3 regions of the Mesorhizobium sp. M0491 genome follow, and region 3 is predicted to be linked to each of the others. Evidence: riboswitches for the same ligand, from Rfam matches in the RefSeq annotation. Region 3 holds a riboswitch; each other region holds the start of a gene.
What was found. Region 3 has a riboswitch for cobalamin ahead of NKI69_RS30540 (DUF1636 family protein). Riboswitches for the same ligand answer to the same signal wherever they lie in the genome.

Region 1 (5,026 bases), on a different contig from region 3:
CAGGGCGGACCTCCTCCCATTTGCGTGTTTTGAGGCCACAGTCCGGGTTTATCCACAGTTGGCCGTCGGACAGTCGCTCGCGGGCAAGCATGACTAAGTCCGAAATCTCGCCGACTTCCGGGACGCGTGGTGAGTGAATATCATAGACGCCGGGACCGATTTCGTTCGGAAATTTGGAGCTCGTGAAGGCGTCCAACAGTTCCATCTTCGAGCGCGACGTCTCAATCGAAATGACATCCGCATCCATTCCAGCAATCGCGTGAATGATCTCGTTGAACTCCGAATAGCACATGTGGGTATGAATTTGAGTCGCGTCCTTTACACCCGTTGAAGCGATCCGGAAACATTCGACAGCCCAGTCGAGATAGACTTTCCAGTCAGATTGGCGCAGTGGCAATCCTTCGCGAAACGCGGCCTCATCGATCTGGACCATCCTTGCGCCGGATCTTTCGAGATCCGTCACTTCGTCGCGGATGGCGAGCGCGATCTGGCGGCAGGCTTCGGAGCGGGGTACGTCGTCGCGAACAAAAGACCAGTTGAGAATGGTGACTGGGCCTGTGAGCATTCCCTTCACGGGCTTTTCCGTAAGCGACTGGGCGAATTGCCACCAGCGCACTGTCATCGGATTGCGCCTCGATACGTCGCCGAAAATGATGGGGGGACGCACGTAGCGCGACCCATAGCTTTGTACCCAGGCATGCTGGGTGAGCGCGAAGCCGGACAACTGCTCGCCGAAATGCTGTACCATGTCGTTTCGCTCGAACTCACCGTGCACCAGCACGTCCAGCCCGATCTCTTCCTGCCAGCGAATTGCAGCCTCGATCTCCTTCTTCAGGAACGTCTCATAGTCGACATAGCTCAGCTGACCCTTCGCATGAGCGGCCCGCGCCTTGCGTACCTGCGGCGTCTGCGGGAAGGACCCGATGGTCGTCGTCGGGAACGGCGGCAGCCCGAGTGAGCCGGCTTGGACTCTGGAGCGCTCGCCAAAAGCGCTCTCTCGTCGCTTCGCGCTGTCCTCAATGCTAGCGATCCGCCCCTGAACAAGCGGGTCATGGATCCTCGTGGATGTCACGCGCGTGGCGGCAGCCTCGGCAGACGCTTTCAACGCGCCTGCCACCGCATCCCTGCCTTGGGACAGGGCCCGGGCCAGCAAGACCAGCTCGTCGGTCTTCTGGGCCGCGAAGGCGAGCCACGACCTGATGTCGGCGTCGAGTTCCGTCTCCATGCGCAGATCAATCGGCACATGCAGCATCGAGCAAGAAGGCGCGATCTCGACGCGGTCCAAGGGCCAGCCGGCGACGATCGGTTTGATGCGGTCGAGAATGGCGGGCAGGTTCGCACGCCAGACGTTGCGGCCATCGATCAAGCCAAGCGAGAGCACCAGATCCTTCGGAGCGAGCCGACCCACCGTTTCCAGCTGCTCGGGAGCGCGCACGAGATCAATATGCAGCCCGGCCAGGGGCAGAGAAACCGCGGTTTCGAGATTGTCTCCCAGCGACCCGAAATACGTAGCCAGCATGATCTTCAGCTCGGGCGCGGCTTTCGACAGCTGGCCATAGGCGAATTCGAACGCAGCTCGTTCGTTCGGGTTCAGATCGAGGACAAGCGCTGGCTCATCGATCTGCACCCAGTCGGCTCCCGACAGCTTCAGCTTCTGCAGGACTTGCTCGTAAACGGGCAGCAGCCGCGGTAGGAGCGCGATGGGACCGAACCCCTCGGCAGGCGATTTCGCCAGCTTGAGGAAGGTGATGGGTCCAAGGATGACTGGGCGTGTGTGAATGCCGAGAGCTTTAGCCTCGAGGAAGTAATCGACCGGCTTCGATGACGAGAGGGCGAACGTCTGATCATCATCGAGTTCCGGCACAATGTAGTGGTAGTTGGTGTCAAACCACTTGGTCATTTCCATCGCGGTTACACCAGGTCCATGAGCCTCCTCCTGGTGACCAGCGTGTCCACAATCCTCCGTCTGACCCTGGTTGCCGCGCGCCATTGCGAAGTAGATGTCAAGTGGGACCTCGCCGCTATTCCAGCCGTAACGGGATGGAACGGCCCCGACCATGGCTGCGGTGTCGAGCACATGGTCGTAAAGCGAGAAGTCGTTCGACGGGATTTTCGACACGCCGCGATCGCGCTGCTCTTCCCAGCTAGCGGCACGGAGCGCCTTCGACGTCGTGAGAAGGTCGCCAGCGGACGATGTTCCGGACCAGTAGCTTTCAAGCGCGAATTTCAGTTCTCGCCGACGACCGAAGCGCGGCACGCCGAGCGTTGCTACAGGAATTTCCTGAGAGTCAGTCATGTCATACCCCGATGGTTGGGGCGCCGATGACAAGGAAGGCGCTAGCAGGCCGGCACGAACGCCGGCTTGCAGCGGCCACCGAGACACCCCGCCCGTGGACGTAATTCGCCGTGGCAGGTCTCCTGGCTCGCGGGGTCATAGCCTCTACCCGTCTTCCTGAGGGTATTCGCCTCAGTGACATGAGTGGGGTTGGCTCGCCGCTAACAGTTGCGGGGGCAGCGCCGGCATTGCACCGGCTTCCCTCTTAGCTCCGCTGCGGCAGCGCCGCACGCGAGAACCACGACACGCAGACAATCACAGCAGTCCGCTCTTTTGTCAATGACGCATAACGAAATGTTTATGTCGTTATGTGATTTCGCTTTTACGCTTGTCTAACATTGTGAAATATTCAGTCGCCCATTGGCGGCGCTGCTCCGCTGCCACCATTGTCCAACTAATGGATCCCTGTCGGGCTGCGACATACCTCGCAGGTCGCCGATGAAGGATTTCGGACAAGACTTCAAGCGCGTGACAACGTCATTAGAATGCAGAAGATCGCATTGGTGGCGATGTTTAACGATGCGGCCGCAAGCCGTGCGTGCGTGGTAGAAGCGGTTTTCTCGGAGTGAGCGCCAAACCGTGGTCCGAGGGGAATTGGCACGCCAGTCGTCATCACGGGTGACTAGGCAATCGTGATGACTCCGCTCGGCGGCAAGAGACCACACTGACTGGAGCCTGGCTCAAGGGTCTGATGCAAAGCCCGACTGTGGTCCCGATAAGCCGCTTAAGCCGCATTCAGGCGGTCAGGATAAGTATCTCTCTCTCCAAGCGCTCGGCATTGAGGGATGCGCAAATGCAGGCAAAGCTCGCGTGCTTCATATTCTGCATCATACGATCGGCAGGACCCAGTTTTTATCCAGTGCACGCGTCAGCGCGGTGTGCAATTCTGGCTCGGTCCGATACGAAGGCATTTGGGCCTCGCTGATCCAGCCCAAGCCAACATAGTGGAAGTGATCCGCAGGGACCGTAACCCGGCTGCTGTCCAGTTGCCGAACGAAGTCCGCTGACCAATGGTGGATCGTATACGCTTCAAGTCTGTCCATCATCCTCCGCCGCGTTGGATGCGTTCTCGCGCGGCATGCTGGCCGCTCTTGAGATCGCGGTAGCTATCTCGTCGGAGAGCCTCGGATTTACCAGCAGGGCGTCCTCGCCGAAGTCTTCGGCCGCGCCGGCAAACTTCGATAACACCAGAACGCCAGGGTCGCTCGGATCTTGTGCAGCAATGTATTCTTTCGCCACAAGATTCATGCCATCGCGCAACGGCGTCACAACGCAAACACGCGCGGCTCTGTAAAGACCCGCTATCTCAGCTTGGGTGAACGACCTGTTCTCATAGATAATCGGCATCCACTCGTCCGTGCCATGCCGGTTGTTGACTTGATTGACGAGTCTTTCGACGTCGCGCCGATATTCGCTGTACGCTTGGATGTCGCCACGTGAGGGAGTTGCGATTTGCAAGAGCGAGACACGTTGCGGCTCGACTTCGAAGATGAAGCCCTGCTGCCAATTCCGCTGGTCCCATACCAATGGCGAACCAGTCTGCCCGCATTCGGCATCGTGGGACGTGATCGCAAGTCAAGTGCTCCGACAGACGCCGCGAGTTCTCCGTTACCTCAGGAACCTTACTGGCCTTCCCCAAGCTGAGCTTCTGGAAAATGCCGGTGGCGATCTCGATGACGGTGAATGCCGTCAAGGCAAGCCCGCCTTGCACCGCTCTTCCAGCGAGCTTCACGGCAGCAGAATCGGTCAGTTCTCCGAAGCGAATGGCTGTCGCTATCAGCGAGCTTTGACACAGTTCCGCCACTGCGATGATCGCGTCAGTAGGGCGGCTGGTTAGTTGCCCGCGCATCTACAGCAACCCAGCCCGTTCCGCCTCGCGGCGCAAATTCTGCCTTGGCCTTGGGCCGATCTGCTGGATCACCAGTCCGGCCGCCAGCGAGCCAAGGTCGCCGCAGGTCTTGAGGTCGCGGCCCTGCGTGTAGCCATGCAGGAAACCGGCGGCGTAGAGATCGCCGGCGCCCGTCGTGTCGACCAGCTCCTTGATGGCGGTCGCATGGATGACCACGGTCTCGTCGCCGCGCACGATAACCGAGCCTTTTTCCGAGCGTGTGACGGCGGCGATCTTGCAGTCCTTGCGGATCTGCGCCACCGCTTCGTCGAAGGACGAGGTCTGGTAGAGCGACTTGATCTCGTCGCTGTTGGCAAAGACGATGTCGACCGTGCCCGAGCGCATCAGATCGAGGAACTCGTCGCGGTAGCGGTCAACGCAAAACGAATCCGACAGTGTCATGGAGACTTCGCGCCCGGCCTCGTGCGCGAGCTTCGCCGTCTGCCGGATCGCCTCCTTGGCGCGCGGCGGGTCCCACAGATAGCCCTCGAAATAGGTGACCTTGGCGCCAGACGCCTTGTCTGCTTCGACATCCTGAGGCCCAAGCTCGACGCAGGCGCCGAGATAGGTGTTCATCGAGCGCTCGCCGTCCGGGGTGACGAAGATCATCGAGCGCGCCGTCGGCGGCTCGCCCTCGAGCGGCCTGGTGTCGAAGGCAACGCCCTGCGCATGGATGTCGTGCGCATAGATTTCGCCCAGCGCATCGTTGGACACCTTGCCGAAGAAGGCGGCGCGGCCGCCGAAGCTGGCGACGCCGGCCGCCGTGTTGCCGGCGCTGCCACCGGAGGCCTCGATCGCCGGCC
Region 2 (5,026 bases), on a different contig from region 3:
CGCGCAATCCTGCTTCCGCCAGTTGGGTGGCGAAGCCATGCTGCGTGAAGGGTCCCTGGCCCCAACTGGCCGGTACCGCGATGCCGTCAATGCCGGGATGCGCGACGAAGATGCGGCAGATGTCGGCAGGCGTTCGGCTGCCCGGAGCCGTGACAAAGCCATGAGCGAAGGCATCCGCCAACGCGCCGGCACTCACATGCGCGGTCAGATCCAGATGCGGCAAGCCCACCTTGCAAGTCAGTGGATAATGCGCGGCGCTGCTCTCCGCTTGTGCCAGGACATGACGTGCGTAGTCAGCCAGGTTTTCGAGAGTGACTTTCGGCATGATTTGCCTGTTCCGGAGCTGTCCGGCAGCGAGAACCTAGTGGGCGGCTCAGTTGGCCTGCTTTACCGCCGGCCAGCCGAGGGGCTCCTCGACCTCGTGGATGGGATCGACGACGATGAGATCGGCGAGATCATCATGGATATCGACCTTGAGGGGCTCTCTGGCAGCGGCGAGCTGAGCCAGAAATTCGCTGGAAACCGGTCTTGCCACGCCATCGGTTACGGCCGCCAGCAAGCCGAATTCGAGCAATTGTGAAACAAAGCCGTCAATCGCGGCGGCATCGAGGGCGCCAATTCCGGTCGCGGCGCCGACCAGTTCGGAGGCAGGCACGCCGGACGACAGTGCATCCCAAAGCCTGCTGCCTGAATCAGAAAAGCCGAAATATTTGCCCGTGGTCAGGTCAAGAACGACGGCTTCGCCGTCGAAGGATTCAAAGACGATATCCTTGCTGGCAATGGCATAGATGCCGGATTGTCGCATATTTGCTCCCCCGCCGAGCAGGCCGCGGAGATGATCTTCGGGCCTTACGGTCAACCCCACCGTTGCAGGCGTCTAACCATTTGCAGGGTTTTTGGCAAGATGGCGCAGGCTCCGGGCGAGCGCAGCCGGTCACGCTTCGATTTCAAGCGCCGAAAGCGGCTTCGAGCAACAGGCGAGGATAAAGCCGTCCTCGATTTCGTGATCGAGGATGCCGCCATTGTGACTCATCTCGACGTCGCCCGCGACCTTCCTCACCTTGCAGGTGCCGCACAGGCCGAACTCGCAGGCGGCGGGAATCCGCACCCCAGAGGCGCGTGCCGTCTGCAGCACGGTCTGGCCGGCGACGCATTCGGCATCGACATCGGAAAGCGAGAACCGGATTGGTGTCACGGCCTCGACTGCAGCAGCGGCGCCGTCTTCCGCCGGCGGCGAGAACGGCGCCGGGATCTCCTCCACGGCAGGCGCCGCGAAGCTTTCCTGATGGTATTTCGCCATGTCGAAGCCGGCGGCTTCCAGCATGCCGCGCACGGCGCGCATGAAGGGATCGGGGCCGCAGCAGAAGATCTCGCGCTCGCGGAAATCGGGCGCCAGCAATGGCAGCCGGATCGCGTCGATGCGGCCCATATGGCCGAACCAGCCCTCGCGGCTCGACCGCTCCTCGATCATGAAGCCGAGCGACAGGCCGGGCATGCGGCTGCCGAGCAGCTCGAGTTCCTTGCGGAAAATGATCTCTTCCGGGCGGCGCGCGCAGTTGACGAAGCCGACATCGGTCCATGGCGCGCAGTCGTTCAGCCAGCGCAGCATCGACATCATCGGCGTCACGCCGGAGCCGGCCGAAATGAACAGATATTTGGCCGCCGGGTGGCTGTGCAGCGAGAAGTCGCCGGTCGGCCCATAGGCCTTGACGTGCGAACCGGGCGTCAGATGGTCGAACATCCAGCGCGTACCGGTGCTGCCCGCCTGCGCCTTGACCGTCACCGCGATCGAGAACGGCCGCGACGGCGAGGACGACAGCGTGTAGGTGCGCATCAGCGGCCCGTCCGATGTCGGCAATTCCAGCGTCACGAACTGGCCCGGTTTGTAGCGGAACCAGGTCTGGTTGTCGGAGCGGAAGGTGAAGGTCTTCACGTCAGGCGCTTCGTCACTGACGCCGATCACTTCCAGCACCTGCAGCCTGTCGTTCCAGGGCGTCATCTGGTCGAGATGGCGATAGAGGCCAAGGTCCGTCATCGCATTCATCCTCTTGTCCCCTGGGCTAGGCGACGCTGCGCAGGGCCGGCCGGTCGCCTTCTGCAAGGCGCGGTCCGATGAACGACGCGTACCACTCGACGAACTGGATCACGCCGCCCTCATGCAGCTCCGAATAGGGGCCTGGTTCGTAGGCCGGCGACAAGATGCCGAAGGCGTTTTCCTCGACGATGCGACGGTCCTGGTCGTTGGTCTCGGTCCAGACATGGGTGAGCTCAGCGAGATCGTAGTCGACGCCTTCGACCGCATCCTTGTGGACGAGCCATTTTGTCGTCACCGCGGTTTCCGTGGCACTGATCGGCAGCACGCGGAAGGTGACGGCATGGTCGCCGAGGATATGGTTCCAGGTTGTCGGATAATGATAAAGCAGCAAGGAGCCGATGCGGTCGGTTGAAACGCTGTCGGACAGGTTCTTCTGGACCGCCCGTTTTCCCGTCATGGTGTAGCTGACGGCATCGCGCAGCAGCGGCGCGCGGGTGGCGCGGTACTGCCCTGCCGGATCGATGCGGAATTTGCTCGGCAGGCCTGATGCCTCGCATTTGGCCCAGTGCGCGACCATTTCAGGGTCGCTGTCGGCGCCGTTGACGCCGGTCACGGTCGGAGCCTCGGGGAAGGTCTTGCACAGCTCAGGATGATTGGCGGCGCAGTGATAGCACTCGCGGTTGTTTTCCCAGACCAGCTTCCAGTTGCCCTTCTCGACGATCGTGCTCTCGAAGGCGATCTTTGCTTCACGCAACCGGTGCGGCAAAAGATAGGGTTCGATCATCGCCCGCATCGGCGCGAAATCCGCCGGCTCCTTGGCCAGACAGATGAAGATGTAGCCGCCGACGCTCTCGCAGGCGACCGGCTTCAGGCTTAAATCACTCTTGTCGAAACCGTCGGCCATCTGGCGGGCAAACAGCAGGCGGCCGTCCAGCTCATAGGTCCACTGGTGATAGGGGCAGACGAGCTTTGCCGCCGTGCCCTTCTCCGTGTTGCATACACGGCTGCCGCGATGGCGGCAGGAATTGTGGAAGGCGTTGATCTTGCCGTGCTGGTCGCGGACAAGGACCACCGGATAGTCGCCGATCTGCACGGTGATGTAGCTGCCCGGCTTCGGCAGTTCGCAATCATGGCCGATGAACAGCCAGTCGCGATACCAGATCAGCTCCATGTCGAGCTTGAAGTAGTCCGGATCGGTGTAGAAGGGCTGCTCCAGCGAAAAGCCTTGCCGGCGCCCCTTCAGGAGCCTCAGCATGTCGTTGCGGGTATCCATGTCCTGTCCTCGTTTCTAAGGACTGAACTGGTGGTGATGGAGGAAGGATTGAAACGCAGGCCGGCTAGGTGCCAGACATGCGCTATCCACCTCTTGACCGCCCACCGCGATCAGTCGAGTCTAACAATCTCGGGCTGGTTTCCGGGCTCTGGAGTTGTCCTTGCGGACCATCGCGACACCTTCCCAGGCAGTTGCCCAGTGGTCTCCCGTTGCGACTTGAACTCCACCACCGTTGCGGGGGCAGCGCCGGATTCTGACCGGCTTCCCAATTCTCCGCCTCGTCGTCACGAAGCGGCACCTGAGATGGTATGATCTAACCACGATCGGGGGCGCGCCGTCGGCATGAAAACGACATCGTATCCATGCGGCGCGACACGGCCTGCGAACGTTCCCGCAGACCGTCGCGGGCTGAAATCCACCTCCCGGATGACCATTTTGCCGGCTGCGATATCCCCGAATCGGACCCCTTGGCGGGGTCAAAAAAGGTTAACGGTTTCGAAAAGTGACTATTAGCTCGATCTAAAATCGAACCGAACGGTTCGTTTCTGTTGACGGTGCGTGCAGGAGGGTGTGAACGCTGGGCCTCTGAAACAGTCAGTGATCCATCCAGCGGTTACACTTAACATGCTGATTTAAAGAAGAAAAATATACCCGTAGATTCCCTTGGCACAATTTCAAGGTGTGGATTCATGGTCCACACGGAACAACTTCGTGATTGGAAAAGGCGGGGTTGCCCTCCCACATCGGGGCTGTCCGAACGACGCGATTTCATTTCCAAGACACGCCGCTAGACGGACGGAAAAAGACGATACTGGAGTACAAAAATGAAAAAGATCATTCTCACTGCCGCAGCCCTTCTGGCCATTTCCGGCAGCGCCTTCGCTGGTAGCGACCACTACGGTTCGAACGCCGCGGCAGCCACTGCTGTCGACAGCTCGTACACCGCTTCGACCAAGAAGTCGGAACCGGCTGCTCAGGCGCCTGCCCAGGGTGCTGACCGCAACCTCTTCGGCAACAACTAACAGCCGATTCCCAGTCGACGGCGGGCTCGCCCGCCGCCCTGGCGAAATTCAGACATTCAGGAGTATTTAAGATGAACAAGATCCTCATTGCTGCCGCCGCCGTTCTGGCCATCTCCGGCAGCGCTTTCGCCGGCAGCGACAACTACGGTTCGAACGGCTCTAACCAGCCTGCCGCCGCAGTGGACCAGTCGTACACGGCTTCCACCAAGACCTCGGAACCGGCTGCCCAGACGCCCGCTCAGGGCAGCGACCGTAACCTCTTCGGTCGCTAACAGCCAATTTCGCAAGCGACGGCAGCTGTGTCTGCCGTCCTGGCGAAATCCAGAATTCAGGAGATTAAAATGAACAAGATCCTTATTGCTGCCGCCGCCGTTCTGGCCATCACCGGCAGCGCGTTCGCCGGCAGCGACAACTTTGGCTCCAATGGCGCCAATCAGCCTGCGGTTACTTCGGTTGACAGCGCGCATACGAGCTCGGTCCGCAACAGCGGTGGCCTCGTCGAGAAGCTGCTCAATTCGTCGGGCGACGTGGAGAAGTCCGCCCCTCAGGGCAGCGACCGGAATCTCTTCGGCCGTTAACAGCCGAAGCTGATCTTCTACAAAAGAGCGGCGGGCCTAGCCCGCCGCTCTTTTTGCGTCCAAGACGCGGTCCTGCCTCAGGCCGCCTTCGCTTCAGCCTCATGAAGGGCAAACGACC
Region 3 (5,026 bases):
TGCCCGCCCTGGCCCAGTCGCGCCAGCAACTCACGCGGCGTTTGCGGAATCCCCTCAACGACATAGCCCTGTTCGCTGAGGTCCTGCAGCATGGCCAGCACGCTGGACGGGACATCCAAACCCACGGCGTAGCCGGTGCGGCCGGGCGCGCTCGGATAATCCGGGATCAGGATGGCTAGCTTGCGCTCGGCGCGGGGCGTCTCTTGCAACTTGATAAAGGCCGCGACGCGGTCAGCCACTTGCGCCACACGATCCGGTTCCGGCCGGTTGGCAAAGGCGCGGTGGCCAAGTGCTGGATCGGTCTCGCTCTCACCCTTAAAGGAAATGGCGCCGGCCAGGATGCGGCCGTCGAGTTCGGGCAGCACGACATGCATGGCAAGGTCGGCGGGCGCCAGGCCGCGCTGGTTGGTCTCCCAGACATCGTGGCGGGTGGTGGCGACGATGACCTGGAAGACCGGCATGCCGGCGCGGTCGAACAGGGTCTCATTGCCGGGTTCGGCGCCGGACGCGAAAGCGGTCGCGGTGATGATGGCGGCGGGTTTCAGCGAGGCGAGTGCTGTTTCCACGAAGGCCAGGGATGCGGGGTCCTTGAGGCTGGAGACGAAGATGGGAACCGGCTTGATGCCGCGCTGGCGGAGCGCTTCGAAAAGCGCATCGATGGGCGCGACATCGGCGGCCAATAGCATCGAGCGATAGAACAGGATGGGGATGATAGGAGCGTTGACGTTGTCAGCGTCGAGTTCCTTCACACCCCCCTCTGTCCTGCCGGACATCTCCCCCGCAAGGGGGGAGATTGCGCTGTCATTGGAGATTTCGCCAATTGTCGAGGTTGCGGACGCGTCAGCTTCTAATGAAACGGGAAAAGAGCCGGCTTTGATGAAGTCCGATCTCCCCCCTTGCGGGGGAGATGTCCGGCAGGACAGAGGGGGGTGTGAAGGATCACCAACGACCCCAAGTCCTGGCTCATAAAACCCGGCTTTCGGCACTGGAACCGGCTCTGCTACGTCCGCATCCGATCCAGCCAGTCGCGCCAGCCTCCGCACCAGCGCGCTCATATTCGCCGGGCCGCCCTCGCGGAAATAGTCGAGCAGGCCATCGAGCTCCTGGCGCGGCAGCGTCGAGGCTTCGATCAGGCGCAGATCCTCGTCGCGGCATTCGCCGGGCAGCAGCGCCAGCTTTATGCCGTGTGCGCGAGCGGTCGAGGCAAGCTGGTCGCAGCCGTAGCGCCACCAGTCGTAGCCGCCGAGGAGGCGCACGAGGATGACCTTGGCGTGGCGGGTGACGCTGTCGACCCAGAGGTCGACGGACATGGGATGGCGCAGGTCACGCAGGGCAGCCAGCCGCATCGAGGGCAGGCGGCCGGCATCGGCCTTCCAGGCTGCCGCCAGTCCGGCGAGGTCGCTGTCGGTGAAGGACAGGGCCACGATATCCGCCGGCGTCTGCCGCAGATCGACCGGCTCGGCGAGGTCGTCGAGCGAGGCGGATGTCGTGGTGAGGATGTGCATCGCAACCCGTGTCCGAGATCAGCCGGCGAGTATACGCTCGATCGCCGGGCGGTTCAGCCCCTTCAGGCCGATGACGACGAGACGCGAGCGGCGGTCGTCCTGCGCGGTCCAGGCGCGGTCATAGTAATGATTGACGCGCGGCCCGACGGCCTGCAGCAAGAGCCGCATGGGCTTGCCGCCGACCTCGACGAAGCCTTTTACGCGCAGCACGTTCTCTTCTTCGGCGACGGTGGCGACGCGCTTTGCCAACTCGTCCGGATTGGCGATCGAGGCAATGTCGACGATGAAGGTGTCGAAGTCGTCATGCTCATGGTCGAATGCGCCGTCATGGTGGGACTTGCGGTTTTCGATGTCGTCCTCGACGGCGAGACCGAGCCCGAGTAGCACGGAGGGATCGACCTTGCCATGCGACGTCGGCACGATCTTCACCGCGCGGGCGGAATGTTCGTTGATGATGGCGTTGGCGCGGGCGGTGCCGGCGGCGTCCATCAGGTCGCTCTTCGACAGGATGATCAGGTCGGCGCAGGCGATCTGATCCTCGAACACTTCTTCCACCGGATCGTCATGGTCGAGCGTCTCGTCCCCGGCGCGCTGCGCCTGCAAGGCGTCCATGTCGTTGGCGACGCGGCCTTCGGCCAGCGCCGGGCCGTCGACCACGGCGATGACGCCATCGACTGTGACGCGGCTCTTCACGCTCGGCCACTGGAAGGCCTGGACCAGCGGCTTGGGCAGCGCCAGGCCCGAGGTTTCGATCAGGATGTGGTCGACCCTCGGCGTCAGCGCGAGGATCTTGTCGAGCGCCGGCACGAAATCGTCGGCGACGGTGCAGCAGATGCAGCCATTGGCCAGTTCGACGATGTTTTCCTCCGGGCAGGTGTCTATGCCGCAGCCCTTGAGGATCTCGCCATCGATGCCGATGTCGCCGAATTCGTTGACAATGATGGCAATGCGCTTGCCGCCGGCGTTTTCCAGGAGATGGCGGACCAGCGTCGTCTTGCCGGCGCCGAGGAAGCCGGTGACGACGGTGCAGGGAACGCGGGAGAGGTTCGCAGGCGAATCTGGGGCAGTCATGGTCAATCCTTCAGCAGGTCTAAGGGAGGGATGCGGGCAACGAGGCCACGCTTCAGGCTATCGGGGCGGCCGCGCCATGGAATCAGGCCGTCCTTCGAGGTGGCGAAGAGCTTGGCGCCTGTCACGAGGTCGGCGCCGCTGGTCGTGGTCAGGTCGCCGAAGACATAGCTCCAGCACCCGTCGCGCAGGATGGCGGCGCTGAGGCGGCGCTTGCAATTGCCGAGGCATTCGACGCTGCGGATGCGGATGTCGTCGCCGGATGCGGCGCGGCGCGTGTCGTCCGCCAGCAATTCGCCGGCGCGGGGATGAGCGTCGGCGCCGGTCTCATCGCGGCAGGAGGCGCAGACGATGATGGTGACGCCGGCCAAGGCATCATCATGGCCGGACGAAATATCCGCTGTGCCAGCCGAAAAACTGCTGTCGTGGTCCAAGATCGGGCTCCTTGCCCGGAAACCCGCCGGGCGATCGGATTCTAAAGTCGCAGACGGCAGGTCTCCTGGCTCGCGGGTCATCGCCTTGGTAGCCGCCTTCCCGGGAACTCCCCAGTGGCTTTCGGCCTTGGCTCTTCGCTTACAGTTGCGGGGACAGCCGCGGATTTGGGATTTTGCCCCGCACCGCATTCCCTCTTAGCTCTTGCCGTTGCGGGCAAGAGACCATCTGAACCGGATTTAGGCTTTTGCGGGCAGCGGTGTCAACGCAACGCAGGGGCAATCTGAAATCAGGGGCGGGGACGCTTCACTACCACTGACCGCTCTTCGCGAATGCCATCTTCGTTGTTGGGATCAGGAAAAGCTGTAACGAAAGCCGTCAGAAGGATATCTCCATCTTGCCGGTCCAGCCATCCGGCGCCGTCACCCACATCGAAGTAAATGCCATCAACTTTGAAGCCGAATGTGTCTCCAGCAGGTCAGGGTAGCGTTTTCGGATTGCCTGCGCATGTACGTCCCATGAAAAGGACGAAATCCTATCGAGGCACTCCTGCACCTCTTGGGTCAGCCTGGCTTTGATATCCATTGTTTATCCGCTAGCCTGTGTACGTTGGCTCAATTGTTATCTCCCGGCAACGCAAGGATGACCTGACGCAGCGCCTGGTACCCGTCGCCGTGGTGCCAGTCCTGATCAACGAGGAGCTCTTGACCTTCCGGCCAAGTTTCGTTGTCCAGGAGAATTTCGTTGCCGACCAGTGCTCCGCCATAGCTCGCCAGGAATATCCGGATGAAATGACTGCCAGGGCGAACCTTAGCCGTGAACAGTTTTTCCAAGCGGGCATAAAACGCTGGATATGTCCGGTTGAGAGTGCATTCCACTGCAGCCTGTGTGATCACAGGTCCACCGTAGATCTTCCAGCCAGCATCATTCCGTTGCCAGAATGCAATCTCGGCTTGCATGTTCTCGCAAACATGCTCCGCAAGGCCCTCGATCAGCACATGAAATACACCGATCAGGAATTTTCCGAATGCTTGGAAAATCGCCTGTTCACGCGTGTCGCCCAGTCCAACAAAAGATTCGATGACCGGCTGAGTGCCTAGCAACGGTGAGAAGACGTAGATTTCGAGAACAAGCCTGCGACCCGAGCCTGACGGCTCCTTGTCGAAAACTTGGGCTTCAAAGCGCAGGTCTTCCAGTTCAATCCTGACATCGTTCTGTCCACGGATGGCGCTGATCCCATGCGCAATCAACGCTTCGTGAATCAGGTCGAGAACCTCTTGCGATGCCATCATTGAACCTAGGCCGACAAAACTCCCTCAAACGGCTGCAGCCGACGGCTGATGTCAAGAGCGCCCGTCGCTGATCACGCTCAGCAGCGCCGGCCCCAAATCCCCGGCAGGCGTCACTTCGATGCGTTCGAGACCGAGCCAGCCCTGCATCTGCTTCAATTCCTCGAACAGCTCTGCAGCGGTTTCAGGCGGTGCACCGGGCTCCGCATAGGCCGCATGGACGCGCAGTATGCTGGCCGGGCGATCGGCCTTGAGGTCGACGCGTGCCACGATCCTGTCGCCGAGCAGGAACGGCAGGACATAATAGCCGTATTGCCGCTTGTCGGCCGGCGTGTAGATCTCGATGCGGTAATGGAAATCGAACAGCCGCTCCGTGCGCGAGCGCTCGAAGACGACCGGATCGAACGGCGCCAGCAGGGCGCGGGCCTTGATCTTTCGGGGCAGACGGGCGTCTTTGTGAAGATAGGCGGGCTTGTCCCAGCCTTCGACACGCACCGGCAGCAACTCGCCCGTTTCAACCAGTTCCTCCAATCGGCCTTTCATATCGGCCGGCGACAGGCGGAAATAATCGCGCAAATCGCCTGAAGTGCCCACGCCGTGGGCGCGGGCGGAAATGCGCAGCAATTCGCGGTGCGCGTCCTCGGGCGTGGGCACCGGCAGGTCGAGGACCGCCTGCGGCAGCACGCGTTCGGGCAGGTCATAGAAGCGCTCGAAACCGCGGCGGTGCGCCGT

Region 1: it holds a riboswitch for cobalamin, as region 3 does, so the genes downstream of both, metE (5-methyltetrahydropteroyltriglutamate--homocysteine S-methyltransferase) here and NKI69_RS30540 (DUF1636 family protein) in region 3, are expected to answer to the same signal.
Region 2: it holds a riboswitch for cobalamin, as region 3 does, so the genes downstream of both, NKI69_RS22200 (aromatic ring-hydroxylating oxygenase subunit alpha) here and NKI69_RS30540 (DUF1636 family protein) in region 3, are expected to answer to the same signal.

The regions. Positions count from the first base shown of each region.
Region 1 covers NZ_JAMYRE010000004.1:275,768-280,793, forward strand. Annotated here, with positions in the region: gene metE (5-methyltetrahydropteroyltriglutamate--homocysteine S-methyltransferase) at 1-2,296, opposite strand, end outside; cobalamin riboswitch at 2,392-2,593, opposite strand; gene NKI69_RS06975 (trehalose-6-phosphate synthase) at 3,365-3,862, opposite strand; gene NKI69_RS06980 (adenosine kinase) at 4,185-5,026, opposite strand, start outside.
Region 2 covers NZ_JAMYRE010000017.1:75,142-80,167, reverse strand. Annotated here, with positions in the region: gene NKI69_RS22215 (hypothetical protein) at 1-325, opposite strand, end outside; gene NKI69_RS22210 (PqqD family protein) at 374-805, opposite strand; gene NKI69_RS22205 (FAD-binding oxidoreductase) at 935-2,035, opposite strand; gene NKI69_RS22200 (aromatic ring-hydroxylating oxygenase subunit alpha) at 2,061-3,308, opposite strand; cobalamin riboswitch at 3,424-3,625, opposite strand; gene NKI69_RS22195 (DUF680 domain-containing protein) at 4,133-4,330, shown strand; gene NKI69_RS22190 (DUF680 domain-containing protein) at 4,402-4,602, shown strand; gene NKI69_RS22185 (DUF680 domain-containing protein) at 4,672-4,908, shown strand; gene NKI69_RS22180 (ABC transporter ATP-binding protein) at 4,986-5,026, opposite strand, start outside.
Region 3 covers NZ_JAMYRE010000033.1:33,838-38,863, reverse strand. Annotated here, with positions in the region: gene NKI69_RS30550 (cobaltochelatase subunit CobN) at 1-1,505, opposite strand, end outside; gene cobW (cobalamin biosynthesis protein CobW) at 1,524-2,576, opposite strand; gene NKI69_RS30540 (DUF1636 family protein) at 2,579-3,007, opposite strand; cobalamin riboswitch at 3,046-3,249, opposite strand; gene NKI69_RS30535 (hypothetical protein) at 3,384-3,590, opposite strand; gene NKI69_RS30530 (DUF6348 family protein) at 3,620-4,297, opposite strand; gene NKI69_RS30525 (winged helix-turn-helix domain-containing protein) at 4,349-5,026, opposite strand, start outside.